Regions from separate parts of the Mesorhizobium sp. M8A.F.Ca.ET.208.01.1.1 genome, predicted to be linked through region 2. Evidence: riboswitches for the same ligand, from Rfam matches in the RefSeq annotation. Region 2 holds a riboswitch; the other holds the start of a gene.

Region 1 (11,111 bases), on a different contig from region 2:
GGTCCAGACGTTCAGGGCGACATGCTGGACGATCTCGATGATCTCCCCATCGTCATAGCCTGCGAGCCTGACAGCGGCGAGATCCTCCTGGCCGACCTGTCCTCGGCTTTGCGCAACGCTGGCGGCAAAACGCACCGCCGCAGCTGCCTTGGGGTCCGAGGAGCCGCCGTGGCGGTTGGCGATCATCTCGGCATCGTCGAGCCTGGCGAGCGTCTTGCCGAGATAGCTGTGCGCGGACAGACAATAGTTGCAGCCATTGATCTCGGCGATCGCCAGCGCGATGCGCTCGCGCGTCGGCGCCGCAAGCCGGCCCTTGGCCAAAGCTCCCATCATGCCGAGATAACCTTCCAGCGCGGCCGGACTGTTGGCGACCATCCGAAACAGGTTCGGCACGACACCGAGCTGTTTTTCCACGGCCTGCAGCATTGGCTGCGCGGCGGCGGGAGCGGTTGCGATCGACGAAGGCGTGGCAATGCGGGGCATGAAGGTTTCCTTGTTGAGGTGCTCGCTTATATGCAGCCTTCCATGTTGCGGATGTAGATGCCATATTTGCAATCAACCCTTCCATTTTCTGGAAGAAATGATGGATCGTCTTGAAGCCATGTCCCTTTTCGTCGCGGCGGCGGAAGGCGGCAGCCTTTCCGCCGCCGCGCGCCGTTCGGACGTTCCGCTAGCAACGGTCAGCCGCAAGGTCTCCGAGCTGGAGCGGCACCTGAAGACACGGCTGTTGAACCGCTCGACGCGGCGGCTCACACTGACCGATGCGGGCCATGCCTATCTCGCGGCCTGCCGCCGCATTTTGGACGAGGTCGGCGATGCCGAACGCACCGCCGGCGGCGAATACAGCGCCCCGACAGGGGAATTGATCATCACCGCGCCGATTGTCTTCGGCCGCCTTCACGTTCTGCCCGTCGTCACCGACTTCCTGGCCGCCTATCCCCTGGTGGATATCCGCCTCACGCTCGGCGACAGGATAAGCCAGTTGGCCGAGGACCATATCGACCTCGCCATCCGCATCGGCAGGCTGCCGGATTCGCGCATGGTCGCCATCAGGGTCGGCTCGATCGGTCATGTTGTCTGCGCAAGCCCGGCCTATCTGGCCGCGCACGGCATTCCACGGACCCCGGGAGAGCTCGAGACGCACAGCTGCATCACCTTCGAGGGCCTTGGCTCGCTTGCCACCTGGACCTTCAGCGTGGACAAGGCTGATTTTATCGTACCGGTCCGCTCGAGGCTCCGGGTCAACACCGCCGAGGCGGCGATCGATGCGGCGATCGCCGGTGTCGGATTGACGCGGGTGCTTTCCTACCAGATCGTTGCCGCCGCACGATCAGGAACACTGCGCCCCGTGCTCGGGGATTTCGAACCCGAGCCTTGGCCGGTAAACCTGGTGCATGCGGGCCAGGGCCGGCTGCCGGTGAAACTGCGCGCCTTCCTCGACTTTGCCGCTCCACGCCTGAGGGAACGCCTGGCGCAGGCAACCTGGTAGGACGGGCAGCATCGCACCGTTTCCTTTTTCCCCGCGCTTGGTGTAACCAACGCACACTTCCTCACCGGACCTCCCTCCATGCTCTATGTCAGATCGCTGGCGTTCAATTTCGTCTTCTACGTCAATCTGATCGTCCAGATGATCCTCTGGACCCCCTACTATTTCCTGTCACCGCGCCACCGTGCCTGGTTCGTGCCGAAATTCTGGTCGCGCACCTCGATGTGGCTCTATGACAATATCGCCGGAACGAAGAATGACATCACCGGCCAGGAAAACCTGCCCGATGGCTCCTTCATCCTGGCGCCCAAGCACCAGTCGTTCTGGGACGCGATTGCCTTCTTCCCTTACCTCCAGGACCCGCTCTACATCCTGAAACGCGAGCTGACCTGGATCCCGTTCTTCGGCTGGTACATCTTGAAGATGCGCATGATCCCGGTGCATCGCGGCAGCCGCTCCAAGGCCTTGAAGGCGGTGGTCGCCGCGACCAAAGAAGAAATGGCGCGCAACCCGCGCCAGTTGATCATCTATCCCGAGGGCACGCGCCGGGCGCCGGGCGACGAGCCGGCCTACAAATACGGCATCGTTGAAATCTATTCGCAGCTTGGCGTTCCGGTGGTGCCGGTCGCCCATGTCGCCGGCCTCTACTGGCCGCGCCGCAAGTTCCTCCGCTATCCCGGAACCATCAAGGCACGCTTCCTGCCGCCCATACCGCCGGGTCTGGGCAAGGAAGAGTTCATGGCGCGGCTGATCGGCGAGACGGAAGCCGCCTGTGACCAGCTTCTTGTCGAGGCATCACGCGCGCCCAACCCGCCGGCCCTGCCGACAACGGCGGCAAAGCGGTTGCGGGAACTCGGCGCGAAGCTTGACGGCTCCGCGGCCTGATCGTCAACCGTACACAGCCAGCACCGTGGTCAACAGCAGCGTCGCGGCAAAGACCAGATTGATGATCCGCGAGGCGACAGGCCTGCGCAGGAAGCGTGCGAACGCCGCGCCGGCAACAAGCCACACGGCGTGGATGACGACGATCATCACCGCCAGAACAGTCAGTTTCGTCCACAGGCCGAGCTCGACATCGCCCTTTCTCGACGAGGTGCCGGCGAACACGGCAGCGATCGCCACATAGGCCTTGGGGTTGGCGACCGCCAGGAGAAATCCAGCCAGCCAGGTTGGGCGCGAAGCCTCGGCGGCGCGTGCGGCCAGCGCCGGCGCGGTGGCGATCTTGAAGGCGAGATAGAGAATGTAGGCCGCCGACGCGACAACCAGCAACGGCGCCAGCATCGGCATCGACCCAAGCACCGCCATAACCCCGGTCGCCACAACCAGCAGCACGGCGATCGTGCCTAGGACGATGCCGCCGGTGTAGCGAAGCGAATCGCGCAGGCCGAAGGCGGCGCCGACGGCGGTAACGCTTATCGTCGCCGGCCCAGGGCTGCCCATGACGACGGTGGCGGCCAGCAACAGCGCAAGCAATTGGCGCCAAGGCTCCGGCTGCGAAAGAAGCGATCCGTCCATCTGGTCCTCCGCCCTGAGCCCGTGCGAAGGACGGTATGGCAAGGCATGAGGATCGTCTTGGACGTTCGTGCGTCCCGTCTTGCCGGCAGCCCTCAGGCGCTGGCTTTGTCGAGCTCGGCCATATCGTCGGCGCTCAACTTCAACGACACCGCCCTGATCAGGCTGTCCATCTGGCTTGGCTTGGTGGCACTGGCGATCGGCGCGGTGACGCCCGGCCGCGCCATGGCCCAGGCAAGCGCCACTTCCGCCTGCTTGGCCGAATGCCTGGCGGATACGGCGTCGAGCGCCGCCAGAATGCGCGTGCCGCGTGGATTGAGATAGCTGCCGACATCCTCCCCGCGCTCGCTCTGGCCAAGATCGGCTTCCGTGCGGTACTTGCCGCTCAAGAAACCTTTGGCCAGGCTGAAATAGGTGATGACGCCGACATCCTCGGCCACGCAGAGGTCGCGCAGCGGGCCATCGAAGGAGGAGCGGTCGTAGAGATTGTATTCCGGCTGCAGCACCTCGTAGCGCGGCAGGCCGCGCAGGCTTGCCACGTCAAGTGCCGCACGCAACTGGCCGGCATCGAGGTTGGAACAGCCGGCATAGCGGATCTTGCCCTTGGCGAGCAGTTTCTCATAGGCGCCGAGCGTTTCCTCATAGGGCGTCGTCGGATCCGGCCAGTGCGACAGATAAAGATCGATGAATTCGGTCTGCAGCCGCTTCAGCGATGCATCGACGGCCTTTTCAATATAGGCGGCGGACAGATCCTTGTGGCCCTGCCCCATATCCGAGCCGACCTTGGTGACCACCACGACCTTGTCGCGATTGCCGCGGTCCTTCATCCATTTGCCGATGATGGTTTCCGATTCACCGCCCTTGTTGCCGGGAACCCAACGCGAATAGGCGTCGGCCGTATCGATGGCATTGAGGCCCGCGCCGACGAAGCGGTCGAGCAGATCGAAGGAGGTCTTCTCGTCAGCGGTCCAGCCGAAGACATTGCCGCCCAGAACCAGCGGCGCGATGGAAAGGTCGGTGCGACCGAGACGGCGTTTCTGCAAGACGGATCTCCGTGATGATTGGGGCCGGGCGATGCCGCCCGCTGGCTGGGTTCGGAGCCTAACCTAGGTCTTGCCGCATCGAGGTCAAAGGCCCTGGCCACCGTTTTCCGCAGAGCCAGCGCTTCACAAAGACGCTATCCCCCGTTTCACCTCCTCCAGCCAGTGGTCGCGGATGCCCAGTGCTTCCAGATGCTTCAGCGTACTCAGCACATAGTCCTCGTTGTTGCCCGATCGGCCGACCGCGCCACGCACCACGGCCGCGGCGTCCGCCGCGTCCATCGCCCCGGCATATTGCTCATGCTTGCGGTCGACGATGTAGGCCACGGCCTCGACCGCGCCGCCGCCGTCGAGACGAACCTTGAGCGTCCGCTCGAGATAGACGCTGGTGACAAGCTCGCGCTCACGCAGATAGGCAATGACCTCGTCGCGCAGTTCGCCGGGCACGCGGAAGGCGAGGCCGACGCAGGACCCGCCATGGTCGAGGCCAAGCACCAGTCCCGGCCGCTGACGCGTGCCGCGATGCACGAAGGAATAGACGCAAAGCGAGCGCCGATAGCCGTGCAGGTGGGCGCGTCGTGTCTCGACATGCGCGAAACCGGGCCGCCAGATCAGCGAACCGTAGCCGAACACCCAAAAATCGCCCATATCACCGCGCCTGATTGCAAAAGAATGGCAACACCGCACCGGAAACCGGTGTTTTTTCCGCCCGTGTCCGTCTACCTATCGTCTCTGTCCACTGGTGTTCCCGGAATCGAGAATCCGTTCACACCATCCATGCGTTAATGAGAGCCAAAGCATGACGTCAAGTGACGAACGCCGACCGGGTAACCGTCGCCGCCTATGGTGGCTTGCCGCGTTCATCCTGGTGCTGTTCGCCATATACAGCGCCGGCTGGTTCTATCTGGCCAACAGGGTCAGGTCGGAGGCCGACAAGGCGGTTGCCACGCTCAATAAGAGCGGCATCCAGGCTGGCTGCGCCAACCTCGAGGTCAGTGGCTATCCGCTGAGCTTTGCCGTCTCTTGCGACAACCTCGCCTACGAGGACGATGCCAAGAACATTGCCGCCTCGGCCGGCTCCTTCAATGCCATCGCCCAGATCGTCCAGCCCTTGTCGCCGGTTGCCAATCTGCGCGGTCCGCTCCGAACCTCCGTCCCGGGCATGATGCCGCTCTGGATCGACTGGGACAATCTGCAGGCCAACGTCAAACTGTGGTATCCGCTGCCGCGGCGTATAGCGCTGCAGGCCGAGGGCCTGTCGGGCCAGACCGACCCGGCCGACGACACCGATCCGGTCGAGTTGTTCAGTGCCGGCAAGGCATCAGGCCAGTTGCAGCCGAATGGCGCGGATCTCGACTATGTCGGCAGCTTTGGCGATCTTGAAATCGATCCCGACGCGATCGGCGGGCGCGTGCTGCCGGCGCTCGATGCCAGCGGCGACGTGACACTGAAGAACGGCGTGGCGCTGGCCGGCACGCAGGTGAAAAGCCTGCGCGGCCAGAGGATCGAAATCCGTAGTCTCGATCTGTCGTCGGGGACGGGGCGTGTCACCGTTTCCGGACCGCTGTCGGTCGATGCAGAAGGCCTGGTCGATGCCGATCTGATGATCAGGATCAAGGATCCGAAGGCCGTGGCATCTATCCTTGCCGGCGCCGTGCCCGAGCAGAAGAATGCGATCGAGCAAGGTTTTGGCGCCCTGGCTCTGCTCGGCAGCGAGCCGTCGATGCCGCTGAAGGTGGTCAAGGGCAAGGCCTCGCTCGGCTTTATCCCGCTGGGCAAGATCAAGCCGGTGCAATAGCACCCATGGCAAGACCCGTGAGGCTCTTGAGTGTTGGAGCGCTGACGCTGGACACCATCCTGCGCGTCGAGTCGCTTCCGACGCATCAGGGAAAATTCATCGCCTCGGACGGCGTCCAGATCGCCTCGGGCATGGCCACGAGCGCGGCCTGCGCGGCACGTCGTCTCGGCGCCGAGATATCGCTATGGGCGAGTGCTGGCGACGATCCGGTCGGCGATCAGCTGATTGCTGGGATCGAGGCCGAGGGCGTCGATTGCAGCCATGTGCGCCGCGTCAGCGGCGCACGCTCGGCACTGGCCTCGATCCTGGTCGATGCGCATGGCGAGCGTATCATCGTGCCCTTCTACGACACGCGCGCGCAGGCTGATCCCGAGGCCTTGCCGTTTCCCGACATCACGGCGTTCGATGCCGTGCTGGCCGACGTGCGCTGGCCGGGTGCGGCGGCACTTGCCCTGAAGGCGGCGCGCGCCGCGGGCAGGCCGGCTATCCTCGATGCCGATACCGCGCCGCTGGCGGTGCTGGAGCAACTGTTGCCGCTGGCCTCGCACATCGTCGCCTCCGAACCGGCAGTGCGTATCATCTGCGGCCACGCGTTGGATCTGGAGACCGCTTGCGAGGATCTCGCCTCCCGCACCGACGCCTTCGTCGCGGTCACCGGCGGCGCGGCGGGCACCTGGTGGTTCGATCGAAGCGCCGGATCATCCCGCCATGTCGAGGCGCCGAGGATCAAGGCGGTCGACACGCTGGCCGCCGGCGATGTCTTTCATGGCGCCTTTGCCGTCGGGCTGGCGGAAGCCATGGCGATCGAGCACGCACTGCGCTTTGCCAGTGCCGCCGCCGCGCTCAAATGCCTGCGCTTCGGCGGCAGGCTGGGCGCGCCAGATCGGCCGGGAACGCTCGCCATGATGGCAGCGACCTGGCCTGAAACAGCTTAGCTCTTTGCCGGATGCTCGACCGCCTGGCGGCCAAAGTCCGGCGCGTCGATATCCTGGCCCGCCTCGATGATCGAGCGGCGCACGGCGCGGGTGCGGGTGAACAGGTCGAAGAGCTTGTCGCCGTCGCCCCAGCGGATCGCGCGCTGCAGGAACGCCAGGTCTTCCGAGAAGCGTGCCAGCATTTCCAGGATGGCATCCTTGTTGTGCAGGCACACGTCCCGCCACATGGTCGGATCGGAGGCGGCCAGACGCGTGAAATCGCGAAAGCCGGAGGCGGAATATTTGATCACTTCCGTCTTGGTCACCGATTCCAGGTCGTCGGCGGTGCCGACGATGTTGTAGGCGATGATGTGCGGCAGATGCGAGACGATGGCCAGCGTCATGTCGTGATGCTGCGGATCCATCGTGTCGATGTTGGCGCCGCAGCGGCGCCAGAATTCCGACAGCCGTTCCAGCGCCTCCGGATCGGTGCCCGGCACCGGCGTGAAGATGCACCAGCGATTGTCGAACAGGTCGGCAAATCCGGCATCCGGGCCGGATTTTTCGGTACCCGCCAGCGGATGGCCGGGAATGAAATGGACGCCCTCAGGCACATGCGGCTGCATCTGCGCGATGACTGAGGCCTTGGTTGAGCCGACATCGGTGAGGATCGCACCTTTTTTCAGCGCCGGCGCAATCTCCTGCGCCACCGCACCGGATGAGCCCACCGGCACCGAAACGATGACCAGATCGGCATCACGCACAGCTTCCCTGGAATCGGTGGTGTAGGAATCGCCTAGTCCCAGTTCCTCGGCTCGCTTGAGCGTTGCCGCACTGCGCGTCGAGATCGCGACATGGCGAGCCAGGCCTTCGCGGCGAATGACGCGGGCCAGCGACGAGCCGATCAGGCCGATGCCGACCAGCGCGATTTTTTCGAACATCGGTGATGCCATGGTGTGTAACTTTTCAGGCGTTCTAGCTTTTCAGGAATGTCTTGAGCGCGGCGACAACGCCGCGATTGGCCTCTTCGGTACCGACGGTCATTCGCAGCGCGTTGGGAAAGCCGTAGCCTGAAACGCGCCGCAGAATATAGCCGCGCGCGCTCAGATAATCATCCGCCGCAGCCGCCGAATGCCTCTGGTCGTCGGGAAAATGAATGAGCAGGAAATTGCCGACGCTGGGCGTCACGCGCAGTCCGAGTCCAGTCATCTCCTCGCTCAGCCAGGCGAGCCAGGTCTCGTTATGCGCCACGCTGCGCTCGACATGGGCGCGGTCGCGGATCGCGGCGATGCCGGCCTCGATCGCGGTCGCATTGACGTTGAAGGGGCCGCGCACGCGGTTGATCGCATCGACAATGTGCATCGGACCATACATCCAGCCGATACGCGCTCCGCCGAGACCGATCTTGGAGAAGGTGCGGGTCATCACCACGTTCTCGGCGCTGCCGGCCAGCTCGATGCCGGCTTCGTAATCGTTGCGGCGGACATATTCGGCATAGGCCGCGTCCAGCACCAGCAGCACGTTTTTCGGCAGTCCGGCATGCAGGCGACGCACCTCCTGGAACGGCACATAGGTGCCGGTCGGATTGTTGGGATTGGCCAGGAACACGATTTTCGTGCGCGGCGTCACAGCCGCCAGCATCGCATCGATGTCGGCGCGCTCGTCGGTCTCCTTGACCACGACCGGGGTGGCGCCGGCCGACTGGATGTAGATCTTGTAGACCATGAAGGCGTGTTCGGTGAACATGGCCTCGTCGCCGGGCGCGAGATAGGTCTGTGCCAACAGGCCAAGGATCTCGTCGGAACCGTTGGAGCAGATGATGTTCTGCGCGTTGAGGCCATGCACCTCGGCGATCGCCTCGCGCAACCGCCTGGCGGTGCCGTCGGGATAGATGTCGAGTTTGCCGGCGACCTCACGCGCGGCCTCGATCGCCTTCGGCGACGGCCCAAGCGGGTTCTCGTTCGACGACAACTTGTAGACCTTAGCGACCCCGGCCGGCGCCGTGCTCTTGCCGGGCACATAGGCGTCTATGTCCATGATGCCCGCGCGGGGGGTTGGACGTGCCTGATCCGGTGTCTGGTTCATGTCTTGCAAAATCCGTCGAAAATGCCTCCATCCGGAAGCCGCTGCGGAAATACAAGCCATGGGCGGCAATGTCGAGAGGCGGCACTAGTGCCAGCCGCCGCCATTGACGGCGAGGCGGGCGGGTTCTAGAAGTGCGGTGACAGTTCCGTGGTGATTTGGCCGGTCGGCTTGCAGCCACGTTAAACAATTCGCTAAAGGGCCGTTTGCGTGACGTAACCGGCTTTGCGAAGGCAATGCCGGTTTTTTATTGTCCGCTACCGGCCCGGACGACCGCATCGGCGCCGCGAAAATCAGCGGAGATTTTCGCAAGAAACGATGCAGCAAGAGAGATTAGGAATGGCCGCTCTGCGCGCAGCAAGGACCAACAACGAGGTCGACAATCCGTCGAGCCTGGTGTTGCGTTTCGGACCCGACAAGCCGCTCAAGCTCGATGCCGGCACGGTGCTGTCGCCGTTCCAGATCGCCTATCAGACCTATGGCGTTCTGAACGATGCCCGTTCCAATGCCATCCTCGTCTGCCATGCACTGACCGGCGACCAGCATGTCGCCAACACCAATCCGGTGACCGGCAAGCCAGGCTGGTGGGAAGTGCTGATCGGCCCCGGCAAGATCATCGACACCAACCGTTTCTTCGTCATCTGTTCCAACGTTATCGGCGGCTGCCTTGGTTCCACCGGGCCGGCTTCGACCAACCCCGCCACGGGAAAGCCCTATGGGCTCGACCTCCCTGTCATCACCATCCGCGACATGGTGCGTGCGCAGCAGATGCTGGTCGACCATTTCGGCATCGAGAAGCTTTTCTGCGTGCTGGGCGGTTCGATGGGCGGCATGCAGGTGCTGCAATGGGCGTCGAGCTATCCCGAGCGGGTGTTCTCGGCACTGCCGATCGCCACCGGCGCACGCCATTCGTCACAGAACATCGCCTTCCACGAGGTCGGGCGGCAGGCCGTGATGGCCGATCCGGACTGGCATGGCGGCAAATATTTCGAGCACGGCAAGCGCCCGGAAAAGGGGTTGGCGGTGGCGCGCATGGCCGCCCACATCACCTATCTGTCGGAAGCCGCCCTGCACCGCAAATTCGGCCGCAACCTGCAGGACCGCGAAGCGCTGACCTTCGGCTTCGATGCCGATTTCCAAATCGAGAGCTATCTGCGCCACCAGGGCATGACCTTCGTCGACCGCTTCGACGCCAACTCCTACCTCTACATGACACGGTCGATGGATTATTTCGACCTTGCCGCCGACCATGGCGGCCGGCTGGCGGACGCCTTTGCCGGCACGAAGACCCGCTTCTGCCTGGTGTCCTTCACGTCGGATTGGCTGTTCCCGACCGAAGAGAGCCGCTCGATCGTGCACGCGCTCAACGCCGCCGGCGCCTCGGTTTCCTTCGTCGAGATCGAGACCGACCGCGGCCACGACGCCTTCCTGCTCGACGAGCCGGAACTGTTTGCCGCCATCAACGGCTTTATCGGTTCGGCCGCGCGCGCCAGGGGGCTCGGCGCATGACCCCGAAACGTTGCAGACTTTTCGGACCACGGTCATGCGTCAGACGGAAAGGCGAAGCCATGACCCAGAAAAATTGCGGACTTTTCGGACCATCGTCATGCGCCACTCAGGAGGCGAAGCCATGAGCGTCAATGGCAGCCAGCGTGTCGACCTTGAGGTCGTCGCCAACCTCATCCCGCCGCAATCGCGCGTGCTTGACGTAGGCTCCGGCGACGGCTCGCTGCTCGAATTGCTGCAGGAAACCAAGCAGGTCGACGGTCGCGGCCTTGAGCTTTCGCAGCGCGGCGTCAACGAATGCGTGGCGCGCGGCCTCTCGGTCATCCAGGGCGATGCCGACAAGGATCTCGAATTCTATCCCGACAAGGGTTTTGACTTCGTCGTCCTGTCGCAGACCCTGCAGGCCACCCGCAACCCGAAGCTGGTGCTCGACGAACTGCTCCGGATCGGCAATCGGGCGATCGTGTCCTTCCCCAATTTCGGCCATTGGCGGGTGCGCCTGTCGCTGTTCGTCAAGGGCCGCATGCCGGTGACCAAGGATCTGCCCTACTCCTGGTACGACACGCCCAACATCCACTTCTGCACCATCCGCGACTTCGTCAATCTGTGCGAGGAGCTTGGCGCGACGGTGGAAAAGGCGACCGCGCTCGACGCCAACGGCCAGAAGATCGGCCTGTCGATGCCCTGGTGGTTCTGGAATTTCTTTGGCCAGCAGGCGGTGTTTTTGTTGAAGCGATAAGGCTGCCGTCGGCCTCCTACGCGAGGATATCCGT
Region 2 (11,111 bases):
GCCATTTGCAGGTGCGCTCGGTCAGTTCGACGAGCTGCAGATGCCGTGAGATCGGTACCACGACGTTCTCGACCGGGCGAATGTAGTGTCTTGCTACAGGTTCGGCGTCGAATTGCGTCTGAAGGGCCGTCGCGCCGATCGAAGTCGTGACATGACGTGCCGTGGTCGCGGCGCGTGCCACCGACTTCTGGACGGTCGATCCTTGCGATGCCTTCTTCTGGCGTGCCGGCGTCGCCGTCGCACGGCCGCGGCCCGACAGTTTCAGCCGGTGCACCTTACCGATGACCGCGTTGCGGCTGACCCCTCCAAGCTGAGCGGCAATCTGGCTTGCGCTCAGACCCTCCGACCACAGTTTTCTCAAGAGTTCTACCCGCTCGTCAGTCCAGTTCATGACCGCGCTCCTCATAAGCGTGCGGCAATCAGAATCCTTTCCCGACCCAGCACCACTGCTGGGGCAGACACCACATATATCTGGTGATTAGGTCCGCCGCACGAAATCTAGTTATTTCTCGACTACAACTACTCTATGCGCTGACTCGGTGACAAGAGTCCCAAGTGCAACACGAATCGGTTTTTTCGGTTTTCCCCAACTTGCCCGGTCGCTCATGAGCCGGCGTCGCGTCAGGGGGCTTGCCGCGCGCCACTACGCGACGTTTTCGTTGACTTCATGACCGAAAAACACGATAAGCCACAGAAGGCCGCCGCTTTGGCGGCTTTTTTGATTTTCCGGTACCGGAGACGCATATAATGAGCGGTTCGGCGCTTTACGAGACCTTTGCTCGCGCACCCCTGGCCTTCGACCATGGGGAAGGCACCTGGCTGGTTACCGACAAGGGCGAGCGATATCTCGATTTCGCCGGCGGCATAGCTGTCAATTCGCTTGGCCACGGCCATCCTCATCTGGTCGCGGCCCTTACCGAACAGGCGGCGAAGCTCTGGCACGTCTCCAATCTCTATGAGATCCCGGGGCAGAGCCGGCTTGGCGAACGATTGGCTGATGCCACCTTCGCCGACAAGGTGTTCTTCACCAATTCCGGCGCCGAGGCGCTGGAATGCGCGATCAAGACGGCGCGGCGCTACCACTTCGTCAAGGGACATCCCGAGCGCTTCCGCATCATCACCTTCGAAGGCGCCTTCCATGGCCGCACGCTGGCGACCATCGCGGCCGGCGGCCAGTACAAATATCTCGAGGGCTTCGGACCCAAGGTCGAAGGCTTCGATCAGGTCGGCTTCGACGACATCGACGCCGCTGAAAAAGCGATCACGCCCGAGACCGCCGCGATCCTGATCGAGCCGGTGCAGGGCGAGGGCGGCATCCGCCCGGTACCGACACAGTCGTTGAAGCGTCTGCGGCAGCTCTGCGAGCAGCACGGCCTGTTGTTGATCTACGATGAGGTTCAGTGCGGCATTGGCCGTACCGGCAAGCTGTTCGCGCATGAGTGGTCGGGTGTGACGCCCGACATCATGGCAATCGCCAAGGGCATTGGCGGCGGCTTCCCGATGGGCGCCTGCCTTGCCACCGATGAAGCGGCCGTCGGCATGACCGCCGGCGTGCACGGCACCACGTTCGGCGGCAATCCGCTGGCAATGGCGGTCGGCAACGCCGTCCTCGACGTCGTGCTGGAAGATGGATTTCTCGAGGATGTCCAGCGCAAGGCGCTGCTGATGAAGCAGGGGCTTGCGTCGGTAGCCGACGAATTCCCCGAGGTGATGGAGGATATCAGGGGCACCGGGCTGATGCTCGGCCTCAAATGCGCGATGCCCAACGGCAAGGTGAACATGGCGCTGCGCGACCAGCATTTGCTGGCGGTTCCGGCCGGCGACAACGTCATTCGCCTGCTGCCGCCGCTGACCGTCACCGATGCCGAGATTCACGAAGCGCTCGGCCGCATCCGCGCCGGCGCCAAGGGCCTGTCGGAGGCCATTGCCTCCGCCGCCGCGAAGTAATCCGGAACCATTCCTGATGTCAGTTCGCCATTTCACCGATCTTTCCACCGTTTCCGAAGGCGATTTGCGCTTCATGCTGGATGATGCGGTGACGCGAAAGGCGCGTCTCAGGGCCGGCGAGCGGACCAAGCCGCTCGAAGGCAAGGTGCTGGCCATGATCTTCGACAAACCGTCGACGCGCACGCGCGTTTCTTTCGACGTCGGCATGCGCCAGCTTGGCGGCGAGACCATCATGTTGACCGGCACCGAGATGCAGCTCGGCCGCTCCGAGACCATCGCCGACACCGCCAAGGTGCTGTCGCGCTATGTCGACGCCATCATGATCCGCACCACCTCGCACGAGCGGCTGCTAGAGTTGACCGAGAATGCCACCGTTCCGGTGATCAACGGGCTGACCGACGACACCCACCCCTGCCAGCTGATGGCCGACATCATGACTTTCGAGGAGCATCGCGGTCCGGTGGCCGGCAAGACCATTGCCTGGACCGGCGACGGCAACAACGTGCTACACTCGCTGCTCGAGGCCTCGGCACGGTTCCGCTTCAATCTCAACGTCGCCGTACCCGAAGGCAGCGAACCGGCGCAGAAGCATGTCGACTGGTCCAAGGCGCATGGCGGCAAGCTGCATTTCACCCGCTCGCCCGAAGAAGCCGTCGACCAGGCCGACTGCATCGTCACCGACTGCTGGGTGTCGATGGGCCAGGAACACCGTGCCCGCGGCCACAATGTCTTCTCGCCCTATCAGGTCAACGCGGCGCTGATGGCCAAGGCAAAGCCCGACGCCCTGTTCATGCATTGCCTGCCGGCCCATCGCGGCGAGGAGGTAACCGACGAGGTCATCGACGGACCGCATTCGGTGGTCTTCGACGAGGCTGAGAACCGGCTCCACGCCCAGAAGGCCGTGCTTGCCTGGTGTCTCGGTGCTTGATGTGTCTTGTTGCTTGATATGTCTTGGCGCCTGAAATGCCCAGGCGCTTGATCTGCGGGGGCGCGATGCCTATCTGCGCCGCATCACGCAAATCAAGCGCGTTTGGACGCATGTGCCCACCAGGGCCGCATGGCCGCGCCCTGGAGCTTTGTCATGTTGGAAAGCCATCAAGTGACTGAACATCACCCCAAACTCGGCGAGTTCGGCTACGCCGGCGACGATCACGTCGTTCCCTTCGAAGTCGGTCCGCTCGACGTGCGTGGCCGCACGGTGCAGCTCGGGCCGATGCTCGACGCCATCCTTGGCCGCCACGACTATCCCGAGCCGGTCGCCCGCCTGCTGGCGGAAGCCTGTGTGCTGACGGTGCTGCTCGGCACCTCGCTCAAGTTCGAAGGCAAGTTCATCCTGCAGACCCGTACCGACGGGCCTGTCGACATGCTGGTCGCGGACTTTTCCACGCCCTCGGCGCTGCGCGCCTATGCGCGTTTCGACGCGGATCGGCTCGAAGCGCTGGTCGCGGCCGGCGAGACCTCGCAGCAAACGCTGCTTGGCAGCGGCGTGCTGGCGCTGACCATCGATCAGGGCGCCCATACGCAGCGCTATCAGGGCATCGTCCAGCTCGACGGCGAAACGCTGGAAGACGCGGCGCGCACCTATTTCCGCCAGTCGGAACAGATCCCGACGGATATCAGGCTCTCGGTCGCCAAGCTGCTGACGCCCGGTATCGGCGGTGCGCGCGAGCAGTGGCGCGCCGGCGGCATACTGGCGCAGTTCCTGCCGCAATCGCCCGAGCGCATGCGCGTCCCGGACCTGCCGGGCGGCGATGGCGATCCGCGCGCGGAAGTCCACGATCCGGCCGATAATTCCTGGCAGGAACTCCTCGCCTTGCTGGGCACCATCGAGCCGACCGAGCTGATCGACCCGACCATCGGCGCCGAGCGGCTGCTCTATCGCTTGTTCCACGAGCATGGCGTGCGCGTCTTCGGCGGCGTCCCCGTCACCGACCAGTGCTCGTGCTCCAGGGACAAGATCCGCGATATCCTCGAGGGCTTCTCCGCGCAGGAGATCAAGGACAGCACCGAGGATGGCGGCATCCACGTCGCCTGCGAGTTCTGCTCGACCCAGTACGACTTCGATCCGGCCGAGTTTGCGGCTCAGTAAAGCTAGTCCCTTCTCCCCGTCACTATACGGGGAGAAGGTGCCGGCAGGCGGATGAGGGGCAGCGCCAGCGTTAGTACAGGAGCTCCTTGGCTCTGTCTGAAGAAAATTCTCGCAAGCTCGGCGCTGCCCTCATTGTCCTGCCGGACGGTCGTCACTCGAAAAGCCAAGCAATTGGCTTTTCGTCCGCTTCGCGGCCATTCCTCAACTCCCCCGTATAGTGACGGGAGAAAAGACGCTAATTCACCGTGCGCCTTGTCCCCGGCAGATCGAGCGAGAAGGCGGGGATGGCGATGTCGAAGGTCTCGCCGCGCTTGTTGCGCATCGTGTAGCGTCCGACCATGATCCCGGACGGTGTCGAGAGCGGGCAGCCGGACGTGTATTGATAGCTGTCGCCGGGATTGAGTTCCGGCTGGTCGCCGACAACGCCCGGCCCGCGCACTTCCTCGACCCGGCCGGCGCCATCGGTGATGTGCCAATAGCGCGACAACAACTGCACGAACTCGTCCGACTGGTTGTCGATCGTTATCTGATAGCCCCAGACATAGCGGTTCTCCGAGGGATCCGAACGGTCCTCGAGATAGAACGGCCTGACCTGCACTTCGATGTTGCGCGTCACGGCGCGGTACATGAGCGGCTCCAAAACAACCCGATGACTTTCAGCGCTCCCGGTGAGCAGGTCAACGTGCGCGTCTTGTCGCGGCTGACCTTGAACCGCAGGTGCCGGCAAAGAATGTCATTTAAGTGACACACGACAATGGTGGTGTGCACGAACCGGGCGACTCGGCGCTCTGTCGAACTGTTGAAAACGGCCACGATGCCGGCCGCCTTTCCGGAGTGACCAGATCTCGATGGAACTCACCTTCATAGCCGCCTCGCTTTCGACCGCACTCATCCTTTCAAACGCCGCCAGCATTTCGCTCGCCGCTTCACAGCTGAAACGGCGCAACACGATCGCCCCGCCAGCCGGCAAGCCGCAACCGGTCTCGATCGTCGTCCCGTCGCGGGGCGTCGAGCCGTTCACGCATGAGACGCTGGAACGCGCCTTCGCCCTCGACTGGCCACGCTACGAACTGATCTTCTGCGTCGCCCATACCGACGATCCGGTGGTCAAACTGATAAACAGGGCGATTGCCCGGTTTCCCAAGGTGCCGGCCCGGCTGCTGATCGGTGACGACCGCGTCAGCGCCAATCCAAAGCTCAACAATTGCGTCAAGGGTTGGGAAGCGGCACGCCACAACTGGGTCATCCTTGCAGATTCCAACGTCCTGATGCCGAGGGACTATGTCGAGCACATGATGGCGGCATGGCGGCCCGACACCGGCCTTGTCTGCTCGACGCCGATCGGCTCGCGGCCCGAGGGTTTCTGGGCCGATGTCGAATGCGCCTTCCTCAACACATTGCAGGCCCGCTGGCAGTATGCCGGCGAGGCGCTCGGCCTCGGCTTTGCCCAGGGCAAGAGCATGCTGTGGAACAAGCCGATGCTGGATGCCAATGGCGGCATTCGGGCGCTGGCCGCCGAGATCGCCGAGGACGCTGCCGCCACCAAGCTGGTGAACGGCCTCGGCTTGCGCGTCAATCTCGTTGCCGCGCCCTTCGAGCAGCCGCTCGGCCAGCGCACGCTTGGCGAGATCTGGTCGCGCCAGGCCCGCTGGGCGCGCCTGCGCCGCGTCACCTTCCCGCTGTTCTTCGCGCCCGAAATCCTGACCGGCGCGGCGGTGCCTCTCGCGCTTGCCCTGGTTGCTGCGGCGAGCGCCGGCATCAGCCTCTGGGCAACCGCGATTGCCGTGTTGGCGGCCTTCTACCTTCCGGAGTGCGCACTGGCCTTGTCCAAGGGCTGGTACCTGTCGCCGCGCATGGTCGCGGCCATGATTGCGCGGGACGTGATGCTCCCAACCCTCTGGGCGCGCGGCTGGCTCGGCGGCGCCGTCGACTGGCGCGGCAACGCAATGACCATCCGCACCAAGGCGGCCGAACTGGAGGAGACGCCGTCGCGCGCCTGATCGCCGCGACCGACGCTCCCAAACAGCCTATTTGGCGGCCTTCAGCGCCTGCGCGATGTCTTCCAGCAGGTCGTCGGCGTCCTCCAGGCCGACCGACAGCCTGAGCGTCCCTGGCCCGATGCCGAGTTCGGCGCGGGCCTCGTCGCTCAGGTTCTTGTGCGTCGTCGTCGCCGGATGGGTGATCAGGCTCTTGGCATCGCCGAGATTGTTCGAGATCAGCACGATGTCGAGGGCGTTCTGCAGCGCGAAGGCCGCCGGCTTGCCGCCCTTGACGTCGAGGCAGATCAGCGTCGAGCCGCCCGACATCTGCTTCTTGACGATGGCGGCCTGCGGATGGTCGGCGCGGCCGGGATAGATGACGCGGGCGATCTGCGGCTGCTCGGCCAGGAAGTCGGCGATCCTGCCGGCGCTTTCCGTCTGCTGGCGCACGCGCAGCGGCAGCGTCTCGAGCCCCTTCAGCAAGGTCCAGGCATTGAACGGCGACAGGCTGGGGCCGGTGTGGCGGAAATAGTCGTGCAGATTTTCGTCGATCCACTTCTTGTCCGACAGGATGACGCCGCCGAGGCAACGGCCCTGGCCGTCAATATGCTTGGTGGCCGAGTAGACGACGATGTGCGCACCAAGCTGCAACGGCTTCTGCTGCAGCGGCGTGGCGAAGACGTTGTCGACGACAAGCCGCGCGCCGATCGAATTGGCAAGCGAGGCGACGGCTGATATGTCGACGACTTCCAGCGTCGGATTGGTCGGGCTTTCCAGGAAGAACAGCTTGGTGTTCGGCCTGACCGCCTTTTCCCAATTGGCGATATCGGTGCCGTCGACCAAGGTCGCCTCGATGCCATAGCGCGGCGCCAGCGTCTCGACCACCCAGCGACAGGAGCCGAACAGCGCGCGCGCCGCAATGATATGATCGCCGGCCTTGACGCTGCACAGAAGGGCCGCGGTCACCGCCGCCATGCCCGACGCCGTGGCGCGCGCGTCCTCGGCGCCTTCGAGAGCGCACATGCGCTTTTCGAACATGTCGACGGTCGGGTTGGCGTAACGCGAATAGATGAAGCCAGGCTCTTCGCCCTTGAAGCGGGCTTCCGCCGCCTGGGCGGTTTTATAGACATAGCCCTGGGTCAGGTACATCGCCTCGGCGGTTTCGCCGAATTGGGAACGCAGGGTTCCGCCATGCACGAGTGCCGTCTGAGGTTTCCAGTTGCGCTTCTTGGTGCTCATCGCTTTGTTCCAGACACAAAAAAACCGGCCGCGAAAGTCGCAACCGGTCCATACGGCCTTGCGGCCCGACGGTCCTTTAGCGACTTGTTTAACGTGGCTGCAAGCCGACCGGCCAAATCACCACGGGATAACGACCCTTTAGACCCGCGCCACGCTTGCGTCAATTGCCGGCTTCATTAAGAGGTTTGTACCAAGGCAGGTTCCGCAAAAGTGCCCAGTGGTTTTGCGGCAAGAACCTGCACCAAAAGAGACCAGTCTTGGGCGGAGCCAGACTTTGCGGCAGACAGGCATTCTTCCCGATCAGGACATTTCGGCGCTGTTCAGGTCCGGCGCGCTGAAGTCGCCGCGCGCGCTCGATGCCGACCAGATCCAGCCGGCGAGCCTTGATCTCAGATTGGGCGAAAGGGCCTGGCGGGTGCGCGCCTCGTTCCTGCCCGGTCCCAATCACAAGGTCTCGGAAAAGCTCGACCGGCTGCAACTCCACGAGATTAATCTGACCGAAGGCGCGGTTCTCGAAACCGGCTGCGTCTATATCGTGCCGCTGCTCGAAAGTCTGGCCCTGCCGGCTGGCATTTCGGCTTCGGCCAATCCGAAGAGCTCGACCGGGCGGCTCGACATCTTCACCCGCGTCATGACCGATCGCGGCCACGAGTTCGACAAGATCGCCGCCGGCTATCACGGCCCGCTCTATCTCGAGGTCAGTCCGCGCACTTTTCCGATCGTCGTGCGCACCGGTTCGCGCCTGTCGCAGATCCGCTTCCGTACAGGCAACGCACTGCTATCGGAAGCCGAACTGCATGAATTGCACAACGCCGAAATGCTGGTCGCCACCGATCCGCCGAACATTTCCGGCGGCGGCATCGCGCTGTCGATCGATCTCAATGGCGACAAGGATGGGCTGGTCGGCTATCGCGGCAAGCACCACACCGGCCTCGTCGATGTCGACAAGCGTGCCGCACAGGACGTCGTCGATTTCTGGGAGCCGATCCACAAGAGCGGCGCCGGCGAACTGGTGCTCGATCCCGACGAGTTCTACATCCTCGTCAGCCAGGAGGCGGTGCATGTGCCGCCGCTCTACGCCGCCGAGATGACGCCCTTCGATCCGCTGGTCGGCGAGTTCCGTGTCCACTATGCCGGCTTTTTCGATCCGGGGTTCGGCCATTCGGCGTCCGGCGGCACCGGCAGCCGGGCGGTGCTCGAAGTGCGCAGCCACGAAGTCCCGTTCATCCTCGACCATGGCCAGATCGTCGGCCGGCTGGTCTACGAGCACATGCTGAAGCGGCCGCGGGCGCTTTACGGCACCGACCTGGGCTCGAACTACCAGGCGCAAGGCCTCAAGCTCTCAAAGCATTTCCGCGCGGTGCGCTAAGGTCGAAGCTGCCGATCTCCCCACGAGAGGGGGATGACGCCCCCGTGGCTTTTACAGCGCCTTCACCGCCACCTTCACCGGCTTTTCGATTTCCAGCGGGTTGCGCAGCGGCAGGCCGAAATCCCCTGCCTCGATCTCGAACACGTCGCCTGCTTCCGTGTTGATGCCGTCGGCGAAGGATAGCGTCGCGGTGCCGAACATATGCACATGCACGTCGCCCGGCTGGCGGAAGGCCGAATATTTGAAGTGGTGGTGTTCGAGATTGGCGATGGTGTGCGACATGTTCGTTTCGCCCGACAGGAACGGCTTCTCCCACAATGTCTTGCCGTCTCGCAGGATGCGCGACGTGCCGCGGATGTCCGAAGGCAGGTCTCCGATCAGGATTTCCGGCCCGAACGAGGCATTGCGCAGCTTGGAGTGGGCGAGGAAGAGATAGTTCACGCGCTCGGTCACATGGTCCGAGAATTCGTTCGACAGCGTGAAGCCGACGCGGAACGGCGCGCCATCGTCGCCGATGACATAGATCCCGGCGACCTCGGGTTCTTCGCCGGCATCCTTGGCAAAGGCCGGCGACATCAGCGCCGCGCCAGGCGCGACCGCCATGGTGCCGTTGCCCTTGTAGAACCATTCCGGCTGTACGCCGACCTGGCCTTTGGCGGGTTTGCCGCCTTCCAGCCCCATGCGGAACATCTTCATCGAATCGGTGAGCTGCTCCTCGCCGTCGGTGCTGAGCTTCTTGTGCATGGAATCGCGCGTCGCGGCCGACCCGAGATGCGTCAGCCCCGTGCCGGTCAAATGCAGATGCGCCGGGTCGGGGTGATTGATCGGCGACAGGAGCCGTCCTCTCTTGTAGGCGGCGTCGAGATCGACCGTCTCGCCAAGTCCCTTGCGTTCGATCAGAGCGGCCAGGCCGACACCGGTGCGGGCGGCCTCCATCGCCAGCGAATAGACGCTGCGCGCGCCGTTGATGATCCGGGTCTTCCCGCCGCTGCGGGCAACGACACGGATCGTCTCGGCGTCGTCGAGAATCTGCGAGATCAGCATGATCAGTCCTCTCTCATTTTTCCGTGTCCGGCTGCCATCGGCAAAATCCTGACCGGCGCGGCGCGGAAACGCGCCACGGTTGAAACGCTTCGTCCGGATTGCGTTCGCGAGCCTGGTCCTTCCCCGGACTTCTTGGTGCCGACGGGCTGCCGGCAGCTTCGCGATCTAGAACCCGTATGCCTCCTAGTCCTTGCCTCCAGCCCTTAAGCCTTGTTCTTGTTGTAGACGTCGAAGATGACGGCTCCGAGCAACACCAGTCCCTTGACTACCTGCTGCCAGTCGACGTTGACGCCCATGATCGACATGCCGTTGTTCATCACGCCCATGATGAAGCCGCCGACCACCGCGCCGATCACCTGGCCGACGCCGCCCATCGCCGAGGCGCCGCCGATGAAGACGGCCGCGATCACGTCGAGCTCGCTGCCGAGGCCCGCGGCCGGCACGGCCTGGCCGAGACGCGCGGCGATGATCAGGCCGCCGAGCGCCGACAGCACGCCCATATTGATGAACACCAGAAGCGTCAGCCGCTCGGTGTTGATGCCGGATAATTGTGCTGCCTTGGGGTTGCCGCCCATCGCGTAGATGCGGCGGCCGATGGTCATGCGCTTGGTAACGAAGACGAACAGCGAGATCAGCACGCCCATGACGAGCAGCACCACCGGCAGGCCCCTGTAGCTGGCGAATTCATAGACCAGGAACAGCGCCAGCGCGCTGGCAACCAGCGTCTTGATGACGAACAGGGGGAAGGGCTCGGCCTCATAGCCGTGGCGCTCGCGCTTGCGCCGTGTCCTCACCCCGAAATAGGCATAGGCCAGCACGGCGATCAGCCCCAGCACGACCGTCGTCATGTGCAGCGTCAGGCCGCTGCCCAAAATGGTCTTGCCGGCCGCGTTCACCGTCGGCGCAACCAGCGTCAGCGGGCCGATCACATCAGGGATGAAGCCGGAGCTGAGTGCCTTGAAGCCGTCCGGAAGCGGACCCACCGAGGAGCCGCCGCCCAGCAGCGCCTGGCAGATGCCGCGGAAGATCAGCATGCCCGCCAGCGTCACGATGAAGCTCGGTATCCGGTGGTAGGCGATCCAATAGCCTTGCGCCGCGCCGATCAGGCCGCCCACGATCAGGCAGACGATCGAGACCACCAGCGGATTGCTGAGCGGTCCGAGCTGCCAGATGACCATCATGTTCGCCGCCAGCGCGCCGATGAAACCGGCGACCGACCCGACGCTGAGGTCGATGTAGCCCGAAACGATGACCAGCAGCATGCCCAGCGCCATCACGATGATGAACGAGTTCTGCTGCACCAGGTTGCTGAGGTTGACCGGCTTGAACAGCGTTCCCGACGTGGTGAACTGGAAGAACAGCATGATGACGATCAGCGCGATAATCAGACCATATTCGCGCAGGTTCGTCGTCAGCGCCGAGACGGCGATGCGTGGACGCTGTT

Evidence for each region. Region 2 has a riboswitch for S-adenosylmethionine ahead of EN851_RS26845 (O-succinylhomoserine sulfhydrylase). Riboswitches for the same ligand answer to the same signal wherever they lie in the genome.
Region 1: another riboswitch for S-adenosylmethionine. It lies ahead of EN851_RS14095 (homoserine O-acetyltransferase); the one in region 2 lies ahead of EN851_RS26845 (O-succinylhomoserine sulfhydrylase).

What each region holds. Positions count from the first base shown of each region.
Region 1 is NZ_SRUT01000002.1:729,786-740,896, forward strand. It holds gene EN851_RS14045 (peroxidase-related enzyme) at 1-483, opposite strand, end outside; gene EN851_RS14050 (LysR family transcriptional regulator) at 584-1,489, shown strand; gene EN851_RS14055 (1-acyl-sn-glycerol-3-phosphate acyltransferase) at 1,568-2,371, shown strand; gene EN851_RS14060 (LysE family translocator) at 2,375-3,001, opposite strand; gene EN851_RS14065 (aldo/keto reductase) at 3,094-4,041, opposite strand; gene EN851_RS14070 (gamma-glutamylcyclotransferase) at 4,165-4,686, opposite strand; gene EN851_RS14075 (DUF2125 domain-containing protein) at 4,838-5,836, shown strand; gene EN851_RS14080 (sugar kinase) at 5,842-6,771, shown strand; gene EN851_RS14085 (prephenate/arogenate dehydrogenase family protein) at 6,768-7,703, opposite strand; gene hisC (histidinol-phosphate transaminase) at 7,726-8,835, opposite strand; SAM riboswitch at 8,973-9,050, shown strand; gene EN851_RS14095 (homoserine O-acetyltransferase) at 9,172-10,341, shown strand; gene metW (methionine biosynthesis protein MetW) at 10,463-11,077, shown strand.
Region 2 is NZ_SRUT01000007.1:214,616-225,726, forward strand. It holds gene EN851_RS26815 (GcrA family cell cycle regulator) at 1-391, opposite strand, end outside; gene EN851_RS26820 (aspartate aminotransferase family protein) at 748-1,947, shown strand; gene argF (ornithine carbamoyltransferase) at 1,964-2,875, shown strand; gene EN851_RS26830 (Hsp33 family molecular chaperone) at 3,005-4,036, shown strand; gene apaG (Co2+/Mg2+ efflux protein ApaG) at 4,272-4,664, opposite strand; gene EN851_RS26840 (ceramide glucosyltransferase) at 4,885-6,036, shown strand; gene EN851_RS26845 (O-succinylhomoserine sulfhydrylase) at 6,064-7,254, opposite strand; SAM riboswitch at 7,311-7,388, opposite strand; gene EN851_RS26850 (2'-deoxycytidine 5'-triphosphate deaminase) at 7,529-8,623, shown strand; gene araD1 (AraD1 family protein) at 8,675-9,667, opposite strand; gene mmsB (multiple monosaccharide ABC transporter permease) at 9,871-11,111, opposite strand, start outside.